Regions from separate parts of the Gryllotalpicola protaetiae genome, predicted to be linked through region 1. Evidence: predicted binding sites of a transcription regulator. Region 1 holds the regulator's gene; the other holds the start of a gene.
The links. The regulator HspR, encoded in region 1, represses chaperone genes until heat shock. The targets are predictions, from matches to a motif close to AAGTTGAGTCNNNNNGACTCAACTT.
Positions count from the first base shown of each region.

Region 2: a site for HspR is predicted at 1,945-1,969, ahead of D7I44_RS13820 (Hsp20/alpha crystallin family protein). Genes of this name have one in related genera too.

Region 1 covers NZ_CP032624.1:1,486,065-1,489,462, forward strand. The annotation lists gene D7I44_RS07260 (DEAD/DEAH box helicase) at 1-373, opposite strand, end outside; gene D7I44_RS07265 (hypothetical protein) at 491-955, opposite strand; gene D7I44_RS07270 (heat shock protein transcriptional repressor HspR) at 965-1,408, opposite strand; gene D7I44_RS07275 (DnaJ C-terminal domain-containing protein) at 1,503-2,498, opposite strand; gene D7I44_RS07280 (nucleotide exchange factor GrpE) at 2,566-3,162, opposite strand; gene dnaK (molecular chaperone DnaK) at 3,167-3,398, opposite strand, start outside.
Region 2 covers NZ_CP032624.1:2,848,007-2,851,404, reverse strand. The annotation lists gene D7I44_RS13835 (APC family permease) at 1-453, shown strand, start outside; gene D7I44_RS13830 (alpha/beta hydrolase) at 422-1,438, opposite strand; gene D7I44_RS13825 (hypothetical protein) at 1,419-1,835, opposite strand; gene D7I44_RS13820 (Hsp20/alpha crystallin family protein) at 1,998-2,450, shown strand; gene D7I44_RS13815 (NADP-dependent oxidoreductase) at 2,502-3,398, opposite strand, start outside.

The DNA.
Region 1 (3,398 bases):
GCGCGAGGGCCGCGAACTCGGTGAACCAGCGCACCTGCGCCGGGTCGAGCCCGAGCTGGTGCACCTGATACTGCAGGCCGGCCCAGGTGAGGTTCGCGCCGACCCAATTGGTCCCAGAGGGCTTGGCGGCCGAGCGCCCCGGCATGACGGGCCGCACCGCGAGCCTCAACGCGCCGATCGACTCGGCCGTCGCGGCGACGGTGGTGTTGCTCGTGTGCTGCCAGCGACCGGAGCCACGGCGGACGACCTCGCGCACCTCGAACTGCACGCCGAGGGGGGTGCGCGGAGGCGGGGCGGCTTCGCCCGCGGCATCCGTCGTCGCATCGGCACGCGCGAGCCCGCGCAGCTTGCGCTTCCACTCGCTCTCAGCCACGCGCCCATGCTTTCACGCGCCGCTGACACGCATGCCGCGCTCCGCGGGTGCGAAATGCACGCTCGTTCGCAATCCAGCGTGCGTTTCGCACCCCTCGCCGGCACGAGGGCGGGAGGGTCAGCGCGGCTTCGGGAAGACCTCGGGGTGCAGGCGGAACAGCTCCTGCAGCTCTGGCGAGCCCTGGCGCAGCAGCGCGAGCAGGCGCCCGACCCGCATCGTGGAGCGCAGCTCGCGCACGTAGGGCAGGTACATCCAGACGATGCGGCGCTGCGAGTTGCCCGCGATGACCGAGAGCATCAGCCCGACGATGATCACGACGATGCCGAGCGTGATGCCGAACACGGGGCCCGTGCTGATTCCCCGCACGATTCCGCCGATCAGAGCGACGGCCGCTCCGCCGACGAAGCCCCACACGATGAAGTTGACCGACAGCACCCAATACAGCTGGCCGTTGGCGAAGCGGTTCGCGAGGTCCTCACCCATAAACGGCGTCCACACCTCGCGCACCGCCTTCACATTCGAGAGCGGGTGCCGCAGCACAGCGGGCAGCGGCGCGGCGGTCTCGCGGGCGGCATCGGTCATGATTCGAACCTAACGGTCCTCGCTGGACGAACTCCACGGCCGCCACACGACCATCTGGTTGCGGCGCTCGGCCCGGGCGCCAGCGCGCATCGACAGCACCTCGCCGTTCGCTCCGGAGGCGAAGACGCGACGGCCGGGCTGCTGCAGCAGGGCATCGGCGAGCGCCGACTCAAGCTCGCGCACCCGCTGCTGCAGCGCGCGCGCCTCGTTCTCGAGCGACAGCACACGACGGATGCCTTCGAGCGACACCCCTTCGGCCGAGAGCCGCGCGATCTCACGCAGCTGCGCGATGTCGCGCAGGGAGTAGCGGCGAGACTTGCCGGCCGTGCGAGTCGGCTCGACGAGGCCGAGCCGGTCGTACTGGCGCAGCGTCTGCGGGTGCAGTTCGGCGAGCTCGGCCGCCGCCGCGATCGCGAACAGGGGAGTGTCCTGATCGACATCCATCGAGGCCATTCGGCCGCCTCCTCTCACCTCGCGCCGCCGAGACGTTCCAAAACGGGTTTCTCCTGCGGGATTCCGCCGCTTCGGCGCGTCTCGCGGCGCGGACTCACTCCCGCGCCCGCGCCAGCAGGTCGTCGCGGGGGTTCTCCTTCGGCAGCTTCGCCGCGAAGTCGAGCAGCGCGTTCTCGGCGTCGGCCGAGAGGTGCGACGGCACCGCGACCTGCACGACGGCGAGCAGGTCGCCCGTCCCCTTGTCGGTCTTGACGCCGCGGCCCTTGACGCGCAGCACCCGGCCCGACGGTGTGCCGGGGGCGACCTTTAGCTTCACCGGGGCGCCCTCGAGCGTCGGCACCTCGATGGTCGCGCCGAGCGCGGCCTCGACGAAGGTCACCGGCACGTTGAGGCGCAGGTTCAGCCCGTCGCGCTCGAAGACCGGATGCTTGCGCACGGTCACGTGCAGAATCAGGTCGCCGGCCTCCCCGCCGTCCTGGCTGGGGTAGCCGCGGCCACGCAGGCGGATCTTCTGCCCGTCCGCGACGCCCGCCGGGATCTTCACCTTGATCGGCTTGCCGCCGGCGCCGGTCAGCGTGAGCGTCTCGCCGCGGGTGGCCGCGAGGAACTCGATCGTCGTCGACGCCTCGAGGTTCTGGCCCTTGGTCGGGCCGCCGTAGCCGCGGAAGCCGCCGGACGACTGGCCGAAGCGGCCGCCGCCGAACAGTCCGCCGAAGATGTCATTGGGGTCGGCGCCGCCGCCCTGGTACGTGAAACCGCCGGGGCGGCCACCCGCGCCACCGCCGAACATCGACCCGAACACGTCCTCGAAGCCGCCCGCGCCGCCGGAGCCCGGGGCGGTGAACCGCGCCCCGGACCCCATGGCACGGATCTGGTCGTATTCCTGGCGCTGCTCCTTGTCGGAGAGCACGGAGTACGCCTCGCTGATCTCCTTGAAGCGCGCCTCGGCCGCGGCATCCCCCGGGTTCGAATCCGGGTGGTACTGCCGCGCGAGCTTGCGGTAGGTCTTCTTCAGCTCGGCCTCCGAGACGTCCTTGCTGACGCCGAGGACCTTGTAGAAGTCCTTGTCGAACCAGTCCTGACTGGCCAACGCGCCTCCTTAGAGAAATGGAGTTCGTTTCGAGACGCGGCCTGCGGCCGCTCCTCAACGAACGGAACTAGTCGGCCGGGGTGGCGACGACCACGCGGGCCACACGCACGAGCGTCGAGCCGATCGTGTAGCCGGTCTCGACGACGTCGAGAACGGTGGTCTCGGTCGCACCGGGGGTGGGCTGCTGGAAGATCGCCTCGTGCCGCTGCGGGTCGAACACCTCGCCGACCTCGCCGAACGGCTTCACGCCGAGCTTCTCGACCGCGCCGCGCAGCTTCGCCGCGATGGTCGGGAAGGCGCCGTCGCCGTCGAGGTCGCCGTGCTTCTGGGCACGGTCGAGGTCGTCGAGCACGGGCAGCAGCACGCGCACAGCGTCGCCGACGGCGCGCTCACGCACGACCTCGCGCTCGCTCTCGGTGCGGCGGCGATAGTTGGCGTACTCCGCGGTCACGCGCTTGAGGTCGGCGAGGTGCTCGGCGCTCGGGTCGTTCTCCTCCGCCTCGGCGGCCGCGAGGATGTCCTCGACGAACAGATCGTCCCCGTCGCCGGCGCCCTCGGGGGCCGAAGCGTCCGCCTCGGCCCCCTCGGACTCGGCGGGGACGATGGGCTCTTCCGGGTTCTTGTCCTCAGAGGACTCGGGGCCTTCGGGCTTCTCGTCCGTCATCCGCTTACTTCTTCTCGTCCTCGTCGTCGACGACCTCGGCGTCGACCACGTCCTCGTCAGAGGCGTCGTCGGCGGAGGCATCCGCACCCTGCTGCGCACCGGCTGCCTGCTCGGCCTGACCTTGCGCGTAGATCGCCTCGCCCAGCTTCTGCTGGCTCTGCGAGAGCTTCTCGAACGCGGTCTTCACGGCCTCGTCGTCCTCGCCGGCGAGCGCGGTCTTGAGCGCGTCGACGTCG
Region 2 (3,398 bases), 1.4 Mb from region 1:
GAATCCGGCGTCATCCGCATCGTGGCGCACGAGCCGGGCCCGGACACCAAGGACGAGTACAGCGACAAGAGCAAGTCGGAGCGCTACTTCAGCCACATCCCGCAGGGCGCCCGCCTGATGTTCATAGAGGTCATGCCCAAGCCGCGCACCAAAGAGGACTCGTCCGATTTCGTCGAGACGCTGCTCGTTCGCGGCGTCGAGAAGCACGGCTACCGCGTGCTGCAGCTCGAGAGCATCTCGGTCCCGAACGCGATCGCGGCGGTGCTGCTCGAGATCCGCGACCAGACCGGCATCGTGCCGAGCGTGTACTTCCAGTGGAACGAGGGGAACCCGATCTCCAACATGGCCCGCTTCCTGCTCGACGGCACCGGCGAGATCGCGCCGGTGACGCGCGAGGTGCTGCGCGAGGCGGAGAAGAACCCTAAGCGTCGGCCGATCGTACACGTGAGCTGACCTGGGCGATGAAGTCCTGCAGGCGCTCGTAGACCTCGGCCGACTCCGGGTGCGCGGTGTCCTGCTGCCAGGTGTGCTCGGTGTTGCGCGAGTCCCAGCCGTAGCTGACGAATTCGACGGGGATGCCTGCGGCCTCGGCCTTCTTCGCGAAGTTGACGTTCGCGTGATAGAAGATGTCGCGCTCGCTCGTGGTGACGAGCACGGGCGGGAAGTTCTCGTCGACCCATTCGATGGGGCTGAGCCAGCGGGACGCCCGCTGCAGCGACGCCGGCTTCATGCGATGGCGTCGATAGCCCGGCAGAAGCATCCGCACGAAATCGTGACTCATGATGAAGCCGGGCTCGAACACGACCGAGAAGTCGACGGCGCCGCAGTGCAGCACGAGGCCGCCGAGCTCGCCGCGGGTGACCGCCGGGCGCAGGCGGAAGTGGTTCGCGAGCTCAGGCCGGGTCGTCGTCGCGGCGAGCAGCGCCGCGATCTGCGCGCCGGCGGAGTCGCCGCCGAGGACGATCGCGCTCGCGTCGCCGCCGTGCTCGCCGACGTGCGCGACCACCCAACGCAGCGCCTCGTTGGCGTCGTTCAGCATGTGGCGCATGCCGAAGCCGCCGCCGCGCAGACCGGCCCGGCGATAGTTCACGTTGACGACGACGATGCCCGTGTCGGCCTGCACCGCGCAGTACTTGGTGAGCGCCGACTTGTCGCCGCTCGTCCAGCCGCCGCCGTGGAAGTAGACGTAGACGGGAAGCCTGTCCTCTTCTTCAACAGGGCGTGAACCGCCGGTGTCGCGGCGCGGCGTGAGCACGTCGAGACGGTGGCCGGGGTGGTGGTCGCCGACATAGTCGACGTCGAGCAGGTAGTCCACGGTGCGCACCGGTTCCTGGTTCAGCCGACGGGACTGCAGGGGCGCGAAGGGCAGCATCATCGCCGTCCACAGCCAGGGGCCGACGGGGAACGGCGCCGAGCGGCTACCGGAGCGCCGTGACATCGATCAACGCCAGAAGGGCGAGTGCATAGGCGGATTCCGGGTCGGATGCGTCGAATTCGCGCGGCTCGCCGGCCCTCTCGGTCGTCACGCGCCAACCGCCGCCCGGAAGGGCGGCGAGGCTGCGGAACGTGCCGCCGAGCAGTTCGCGCAGCTGGTCTTCGCGCGGCAGCCACAGCGACTGCTCGAGCGAGACCGAGTCCAGGGCCCACTCGGTCGTCCCGTTGAATCCGAGGATCGTGCCCGTGTCGAACTCGTGCGCCTCGACCGTCATATCGGACACGGTGAAGGTCTCGTCTGAGGCGAATTCCGGGCCGTCGATTCGGAAGAAATCGCCCGGAGCGGGATGCCATTCCAACCCGGCGTCCCGCAGCTGCCGGGCGAGTGAACTCGCGATCACACGCTCATTATGGCCCCACGAAACCGGTGATCGTCCGGGTGCGCCCTTGGCAACGGCCGGGAGCGGAATGGATCTGGCACTCTCGGCGTTCGAGTGCTAATGTGACTTCAAGTTGAGTCGATGTGACTCAAGTTAGGGACCACAGAGAAGGAGCTGATTCATATGGCCATGAACTTCGACCCGTTCCGCGAGTTCGACCGCCTCGCGGGCTCGTTCGTCGACCGCCCCGCGGGCCCGCGGCTGATGCCGATGGACCTCTACAAGGACGGCGAGACGTACGTGCTCTCGGCCGACCTGCCCGGCATCGACCCCGGCTCGGTCGACATCGACATCGACGGGCAGCTGCTGACCATCCGCGCGCAGCGCACCCTTGCGACCGGCGACGGCGTCAAGTGGCTCACCCGCGAGCGCCAGGGCGGCACGTTCCTGCGCCAGCTGAGCCTGGGCCAGGGCGTCGACACCGAGCGCATCGCCGCCGATTACTCGAACGGCGTGCTGTCGATCACGATCCCGATGAGCGAGAAGGCCAAGCCGCGCAAGATCGCCGTGGCTTCGCGGCCCGAGACCGTGCACCCGGCCGTCGAGGACTCGCACAGCGAGGCCGCAGAGGCATAAGCACCGCATGCAGAAAGGCCCCGGCTCGCCGGGGCCTTTCTGCATGCGGTGTCAGCGGGTGACGACGACGATCTTGCCGCGCACGTGGCCCGCCTCGAGGCGGGCGTACGCCTCGGCGACGCGCTCGATCGGGTAGACGGCCTCGATCGGCACCGTGATCGAGCCGTCTGCGACGAGTCGCACGATCTCGGCGAACTGCTCCATCGTCGCCTGCGGGTTGCCGACGCCCTGGGCGCCGCGGTGCCCGCGCGCGGCGATCGTGTTGATGCGCTCGATCGGCACGCCGAGGGCGAGCGCCGCGTCGACCGAGTCGGGGCCGTGGCAGTCGAGCGCGGCGGTGAAGCCATCGGGCGCGGCATCCGTCAGCCGCTCGATCAGGCCGTCGCCGTAGGCGACGGGCGTGACGCCGAGATCACGCAGGAACTCGTGGTTCGCCTCGCTCGCGGTGCCGAACACGGTCGCGCCGCGCAGCCGCGCGAGCTGGGCCGCGATGACGCCCACTCCCCCGGCGGCCGCGCTCACGAGCACCGTGTCGCCCGGGCCGACGCCGACGCGGTCGACGGCCGCGATCGCCGTGCGCGCCGTCACCACGAGCGCACCGGCCGTGTCGTAGTCGAGCGCGGCGGGCTTCTCGATGAGGACGCCGTCGCGCTCGGCATCCGCCCCATCAGCCTGGATGATGACGAAATCACCCAGCGCATGGTGCCGCCGCCCGCCGAGCACCGCATCGCCCAGGGTGAAGCGGGTGACTCCGGGGCCGAGCTCGTCGACGTCGCCCGCGAAGTCGAAGCCGACGCCGGTTCCGCGACCGTCGCCACGCGGGTCGGCGATGCCGTAGTGCGCCGCATGCCCGGGCGAGTTCATGACCTTGAAGTCGACCGGGTTGAGGCCGTTCGCCCGGACCTGCACCCGTACCTCGCCGGGACCCGGATGCGGCGGCTCCTCATG